DNA from 2 places in the Dysosmobacter sp. Phy genome. Region 2 is predicted to be linked to the other one. Evidence: predicted binding sites of a transcription regulator. Region 2 holds the regulator's gene; the other holds the start of a gene.
What was found. Region 2 encodes Rex, which represses fermentation and respiration genes when NADH is low (regulators of the CRP and FNR family bind a similar motif). Its sites were predicted from a motif close to ATTGTTAANNNNTTAACAAT; they were not measured.

Region 1 (3,652 bases), 980 kb from region 2:
TCCGGCGGGGCAAGGTCCTCCAGGAGACTGCCGCCAAGCGCCTGGCCGCCATCCGGGAGTACGTGGAGTTCGGCTCCGGCTTCAAGATCGCCATGCGGGACCTGGAGATCCGGGGCGCGGGCAACCTGCTGGGTCCGGAGCAGTCCGGCTACCTCATGAGCGTGGGCTACGACCTGTACCTCAAGCTCCTGGAGGAGGCTGTTTTGGAGGAGCAGGGCCGGGAGAAGCAGGTGGAGACCGAGTGCGCCGCGGACCTGACCGTCAACGCCCACATCCCCGACCGGTACGTGCCCTCCCCGGAGCAGCGGATGGACCTCTACCGCCGCATTGCCGCCATCCGCACCGACGAGGACGCCTCGGACCTGCTGGACGAGCTGCTGGACCGCTACGGCGAGGCCCCCAAGGCCGTGCTGGCGCTGCTGGACGTGGCCCTGCTCCGCGCCGCCGCCGCCAAGGCCGGCGTGTCGGACATCTCCCAGAAGGGCAATGTCCTGCGTCTCCAGCTGGGCCTGTTCCACCCGGCGGCCCTGGCGGCCGTGTGCGGCCTGGCCAAGTACCGCCGCCGCCTGACCCTGGCGGCGGGGGAGGTGCCCGCCCTGTCCCTGACCCTCAAACCCGGCGAGGACGTGCTGGAGGCCGCCAGGACCCTGGTGGAGGACCTGACCCTGGCCGCGGAAAAATAAGGCATATGTGTTCGGCTCCTCCCATAGGATGAAGGGACATCCTACGGGAGGAGCCTTGTACATGAGAAGGATCATCACCGCTGCCCTCGCCTGCGCTTTGCTGCTGACCCTGGCCGCCTGCGGCGGCAAAGGGACCCCGCCGGGGGACGACCTGCTGTCCCGGGCCTCCGGCACCCCCTCCGATGAGCCGGGCCTGACCGTGGACGGCCGGGAGGTGGAGGCCTGGCGGTACCTCTACTGGCTGGCCTACACCTGCGACAGCATCCAGACCGCCTACGATGACGCCGGCACAGAGCTGGACTGGGACGCCGCCTTCGGTGAGGGCACCCTGGCGGACTACGCCGCGGAGCAGGCCCTGGCGGACACGGTGCTCTACGCCGTGGTGGAAAACATGGCGGAGGACCAGGACTGCGCCCTGACCGAGGAGGACCGGGCCGCCATGGAGGCCGACTGGACCGCCGCGGCGGAGGCCGCCGGAGGCGAGGACGCCTACCTCACCGATCTGGGACGGCTGGGCCTGGACCGGACCCGGGCGGAGACCCTGGCCGCCACCGCCTACCTCTACGACCGGCTGCGGCAGAGCGCCGGTGACCCGGAGAGCGGCGCCTACCCCACGGCGGAGGATCTGGCCGCCTTCGGCGCCGACAGCGGCTATCTTACCCTAGACTTCATCCGGGTGGACGCCGGGGACGACGCCGAGGCCGCCCGTGCCCGGGCCGGAGAGGCCTTCTCCAAGCTCAACGGCTCCGCCGCCCCGGAAAACGACTTCGCGGTCCTGGCCGCCACGTACAGCGACGACCCTGACCGGGACCAGTACCCCCACGGCCGGACCTTCCGCGCCGGGGAGGGCACCCTGCCCGGGGCGGCGGAGGAGGCGGCCCTGGACCTGGAGGAGGGCCAGTGGAGCGGCATCGTGGAGGCTGACGGCAGCTTTTATATCCTGCTGCGGCTGCCGCTGGACGCCTCCGCCACCGCTGCCGAGTGGTTCGACTGGCGGCTCCAGTCCGCTGCGGAAGCGGCGGAGGTAAAGTGGACCTCCATCCTGGAGGACCTGGACGCCGGAGAATTCTGGAGCGCCCTGATGGATGCGGAGGACGCTCCGCAAACGTGACCGCCGGGAGACGGCCCCATCCAATTTCGTCAAGGTGACGAAATTGGATGGGGTTTTGTCAAAGATTTAACAAAAATGGGACGAACGGCCATTTTGCCATTGACGGGGGCGGATAAACCCACTATAATCAAACTTGCGAGGGGAGGCAGACAGGCGTTTGTCAAAAAATTAGCAATCCTGTTTATTTTTTGACAACTTCTGTACCACCTCCCGTCATTGTGTGTTGGCATCTGCGGCAGCGGTCTTTGGCCGGTGTCCACAGACCGCTGCAAGACCTGACTTACATTTTATAAAAACGGAGGAACATCATGAAAGATCTTTATGTCGTGAATTGCTGCAGAACCGCTATCGGCTCTTTCGGCGGCAGCCTCAAGAACACCCCCGCCACTGAGCTGGGTGCCATCGTGGTGAAGGAAGCCCTCAAGCGCGCCGGCGTCGCCCCCGAGCAGGTGGACGAGGTCATGTTCGGCTGCATCCTCACCGCTGCCCAGGGCCAGAACGTGGCCCGCCAGGTGGCTGTGAAGGCCGGCATCCCCTACTCCGTTCCCGCTTACACCGTGGGCATGGTCTGCGGCTCCGGCATGAAGTCCGTCATCGAGGGCGCCCGCGCCATCCTGGCCGGCGACGCCGACGTGATCGTCTGCGGCGGCACCGAGAACATGAGCGCCGCTCCCTATGCCGTTCCCACCGGTCGTTACGGCGCCCGGATGGGCCACACCCAGATGATCGACACCATGATCAAGGACGGTCTGTGGGACGCCTATCACAACTATCACATGGGCACCACCGCTGAGAACATCGCCGATATCTGGGGCATCACCCGCCAGGAGATGGACGAGTTCGCCGCCTCCTCCCAGCAGAAGACCGAGGCCGCCCAGAAGGCCGGCAAGTTCGAGGACGAGATCGTTCCCGTGCCCGTGAAGGTCAAGAAGGACATCGTGGAGTTCAAGGTGGACGAGTTCCCCCGCGCCGGCGTCACCGCCGAGGGCATCTCCAAGCTGCGCGGCGCCTTCCCCGTGGGCCCCGAGTCCCCCAACCCCGAGGTCGTGCACACCTTTGAGCCCAAGGGCCTGAAGGAGACCGCCGACAAGGGCACCCAGCGCGTCACCGCCGCCAACGCCTCCGGCATCAACGACGGCGCCGCCGCTATCATCCTGGCCTCCGGCGAGGCCGTGGAGAAGTACGGCCTGAAGCCCATGGCCAAGCTGATCGGCTGGGGCCAGGGCGGCGTGGATCCCAAGATCATGGGCGTGGGCCCCGTGCCCGCCTCCCGTCAGGCCATGGCCAAGGCCGGCGTGACCATCGACGACATCGACCTGGTGGAGGCCAACGAGGCCTTTGCCGCCCAGTCCATCGCCGTTGCCCGTGAGCTGGGCTTCGACATGAGCAAGGTCAACGTCAACGGCGGCGCCATCTCCCTGGGCCACCCCGTCGGCGCTTCCGGCGCCCGCATCATCGTGACCCTGCTGCACGAGATGCAGAAGCGGCCCGACGCCAAGAAGGGCCTGGCTACCCTCTGCATCGGCGGCGGCCAGGGCACTGCCACCGTGTTCGAGAAGTGCTGAGCACCTGCTGAACATCCCTGAGAAACCGAGAGGACCCCGGCCATTGGCCGGGGTCCTCTTTTGCTTGTTGAAAAAAGTGGAAATCTTGTGCAACGGGAAGGAAGATAGTTACGAAAGAAACCCAGGAAGGGTGTCTTTCGTTTTTAATCATGAGTTTTTTGAACCTTTTTGAGGTTCAAAAAACTTGCTCAGCGTGTCAAAAAGGTCTTTTTGACACGCTGAGAGGACCCCGGCCATTGGCCGGGGTCCTCTTTTGCGCAGTTTCAGCGCCGGGGACGGGATCTGGGGTAGGG
Region 2 (3,652 bases):
CTGCTTTCAGCAGCAGATCCAGCCAGATGCGGGTGCTGCGTCCGTTGCCTTCCCGGAAGGGGTGGGCGATGTTCATCTCCACATATTTCTCGATGATCTCATCAAAGGTGGACTGCGGCATCTTTTCAATATTGGAGAGGGCCGCTTCCAGATACATCACCGGAGCAAACCGGAAATTGCCCTTGGCGATGTTGACGGTACGGAGCTCGCCGGCAAAGTCGTAGATGTCCTCAAAGAGGTACTTATGGATGAATTGCAGAGAGGAAAAAGTCCCCGCCTCCAGCCGATCCAGCAGGCCCTTCTCAAACAGTTCGACCGCTTTCTTTTTGCTGATCCGCTCCTCCTCGCGGGCAAGGTCGGCAGAGGATGTGAGTCCCAGTTTATTCTCGAGCGCCATGACAATCCCTCCTTTGCCTAAATGAAAACAAAAGGCACTTGCAAAAGCAAGTGCCTTTTGTTGGTACGCCCGGCTGGATTCGAACCAGTGGCCTACAGAGTCGGAGTCTGTCACTCTATCCAACTGAGCTACGGGCGCATATTCACTTGCAGGGGATTTGCGGTTGCGGGGAAACAGTGGTCAAATAGTAGTCAACGGCGGCGCTTTCGCTTGGCTTCCCAGCCGCGATCCCAGTGACCACGGGGCTTTGCGCTGTATCTCAACTGGAACCGCCGGAAATGTCGGAGTCTGTCACTCTATCCAACTGAGCTACGGGCGCATATCTAATTTTCAGATGTACTCCAGCACATCTCTTGGTAGTATAGCAAGGTTTCCCCAAATTGTAAAGCCCCTTCTCGAAAAAATTTTCTGTCCAAAAGATTGTTAAAAAATTTGACAAGTTGGCCGTTATGGTCTAAACTAGAGATTAAGAAATTTTTAACGATCCTCATGGTTCGTGATTATAGGAGTGATCACATTGAAAAAGGAGAACATCTCCGACGCCGTGATCCGGCGCCTTCCCCGGTACTACCGCCAACTGACAGACCTGTGCGCCCGCGGTGTGGTACGGATCTCCTCCCATTCCCTGGGGCAGGAAATGAATATCACCGCCTCCCAGATCCGGCAGGATTTCAGCTGCTTCGGTGAGTTCGGCCAGCAGGGCTACGGCTACAACGTGGAAGAGCTGCGATCTGAGATCGGCCATATTCTGGGGGTGGACAACGACCACCACCTCATTATGATCGGCGTAGGCAATCTGGGCCACGCGCTGCTTCAGAACTTCCCCTTCTCTCAGACCGGTTTCACCGTAGACGCCGCTTTCGATATCAACCCTCAGCTCTCCGGCACCGTCATCAACGGCGTGCCCGTCTATCCCATGACCCAGCTGGACGAATTTGTCCGCAGCCACAGCGTGGACGTGGTGGTCCTCACCATCCCCCAGTCCGTGGCCCAGGACACCGCCACCCACCTGATGGATCTGGGCATCCGGGGCTTCTGGAACTTCACCAACATGGAGCTGTCCAGCCCCTCCCCCGACGTGAAATTTGAAAACATTCACTTCGCCGACAGTCTGCTGACCCTCAGCTACCGCATCGCCAACCGCTGACGGGAACAGTCCACGAAAGGATACTTCCATGAAGAAAAAACGCTTCCTGCTGCCCGTCCTCTGTCTGCTGATCCCTCTGGCACTGATGGTCTCGGCCCTGGCTGCCGGCGGAGATCTGTCCGATCCCCTGGCCTCGCTGTCCTACCTGACCGGCATCTTCACCGACACGGTGAACAAGCGGGTGGATGAAAAGCTGAACGCCTCCGACCAGGCCCTGCTCTCCGGGAATCTGGAAGCTGTCTCCGGAAGCTCCACCGCCACCTGGACGGAAACCCGCCTGAAAGAGGGTGACGTTCTGACCGGCTCCACCGGCACCAGCGTGCTGGTGCTGGCCGGCGGTGCCCGGGTCACCTTCTCCGGCGCCGTGGTGGACGTGACCACCGGCACCGCCGTCACCAGCGGCAGCGCTCTGGCGGTGAACCACCGCTATCTCGTGGCTGAAAACACCACTGCCGATTTTACCGTTACCTCCAAGACAGCGGTGGTGGACTACCAGGGTCCCTACGCCTTCCGCTATTCCAACGCCACCGATTACAACGCCATCGCCGCCGCCCTCAAAACGCTGAACCTCTTTAAGGGCAGCTTCACCGGCTATGGCGAGGGTTACGATCTGGAGGTAGCCCCCACACGGCTCCAGGCCCTTATCATGTTCATCCGGGTCCTGGGCGAGGAGGACGCCGCCCTGGCCTACACCGGCCCCATGCCCTTCACCGATGTGGCCGCCGGTTCTCAGAGTGAGAAATACGTGGGCTACGCATACAGCAAGGGCTACACCAACGGGTACAGCGCCACTACCTTCCGGCCCAGTCAGACCGTCACAGCGGGGCAGTACATGGAGTTCATGCTGCGGGCCCTGGGATACAGCTCCGCGGCCAACACGGATCTGTCCGGCACACTGGACAACGCCTACGCCAACGGCGTCATCACCTCCGGGGAACTGACCGCTCTGCAAAGCGGAACCTTCCTGCGGGCGGATCTGGTCTATGTCTCCTATTACGCGCTGGACGCCACTATGGCCGGTACCGGCATCACCCTGCGGGACACCCTGATGAACAAGGGCACCTTTACCTCCGCCCAGGTAAGTACGGCTGCCGCTCTGGTCCCCGGCGCGAGAAAATAAGAGGAACCCCTTTCCCGGGGCCGCATACTATGGATTGAGACCGGTTCGGACGGTCTACGAATTCATAGGAGGTTCCGGTATGTGCAATAACGGTTTTGGCGGTGGCAACTGCTGCTGGATCATCATTCTGCTGATCATCATTTGGTGCTGCTGCGGCAACGGCAGCTGGGGTGGTTCCGGCTGCGGCGGTAACTGCGGCTGCAATCCCCCGTCCTGCTGCTGATTTTTCATAAGAGACCCGGCGCCCCGTGTCCTGTGGGACACGGGGCGCCTCGCTGTCTGTCCGGAAAAAAGTCCGCGCCGGCAAGCCTGCCGGCGCGGACCGCGGGAGGGAGGGATCGTCTGCTGCTCAGTCGTCCTCCTCCGGAGCCAGCTCCGTGGTACGGACCTTGGGCGGACAGAGCAGGGAGAACACCAGGAAGAACACCAGGCCCACCACAAGACCGGGGATAATGGGCTGGCTCAGCTTCACGCCGAAGAGTACACCGCCGGAGATCTTCTCCAGATACACCACCACGATGGACCCGGAGATCAGAGAGGCGATGGTGCCCGCCAGAGAGGCGCCCTTCCAGTAGTGGCCCAGCACATAGGGGAAGAAGGCGCCCGCCGCCCGCAAGGTGAAGCAGAACATCAGCAGCGTCACGATACCAGAGGTGTTGAACAGGGCGATGAACATGGATGCCACACCTACGATGCCCATGACGATCTTGGTGACGTTCATGACCTCCTTGCTGGTGGCATCGGGCTTAAGGACTGCGCGGTAAATGTCGTTGGCGAAGATGGAGCCCGCGCCCAGCAGGTCGGAGTCCGAGGAGGACATGGTGGCGGAGATGATGCCGGCGAAGAGCAGTCCGCAGATGACCGCAGGCATAGCCTCCATAGCCAGCACCGGCAGGGCATAGCGGGCGCCAACAGACTCAAAGTCAGCGGCGGAGAACTTGCCCATGGAGATCAGGGCCAGGACGATGACGCCCAGCACCGCCGGAAC

Region 1: the regulator Rex is predicted to act here: its motif matches at 1,849-1,868, upstream of ACVDHE_RS06290 (acetyl-CoA C-acetyltransferase).

Annotation. Positions count from the first base shown of each region.
Region 1 covers NZ_CM136997.1:1,277,021-1,280,672, forward strand. Annotated here, with positions in the region: gene mfd (transcription-repair coupling factor) at 1-683, shown strand, start outside; gene ACVDHE_RS06285 (peptidylprolyl isomerase) at 745-1,794, shown strand; gene ACVDHE_RS06290 (acetyl-CoA C-acetyltransferase) at 2,103-3,359, shown strand; gene ACVDHE_RS06295 (helix-turn-helix domain-containing protein) at 3,623-3,652, opposite strand, start outside.
Region 2 covers NZ_CM136997.1:2,255,498-2,259,149, reverse strand. Annotated here, with positions in the region: gene fic (protein adenylyltransferase Fic) at 1-397, opposite strand, end outside; tRNA gene ACVDHE_RS11155 (tRNA-Arg) at 459-535, opposite strand; gene ACVDHE_RS11150 (redox-sensing transcriptional repressor Rex) at 915-1,544, shown strand; gene ACVDHE_RS11145 (S-layer homology domain-containing protein) at 1,573-2,664, shown strand; gene ACVDHE_RS11140 (hypothetical protein) at 2,744-2,887, shown strand; gene ACVDHE_RS11135 (sodium:solute symporter family protein) at 3,014-3,652, opposite strand, start outside.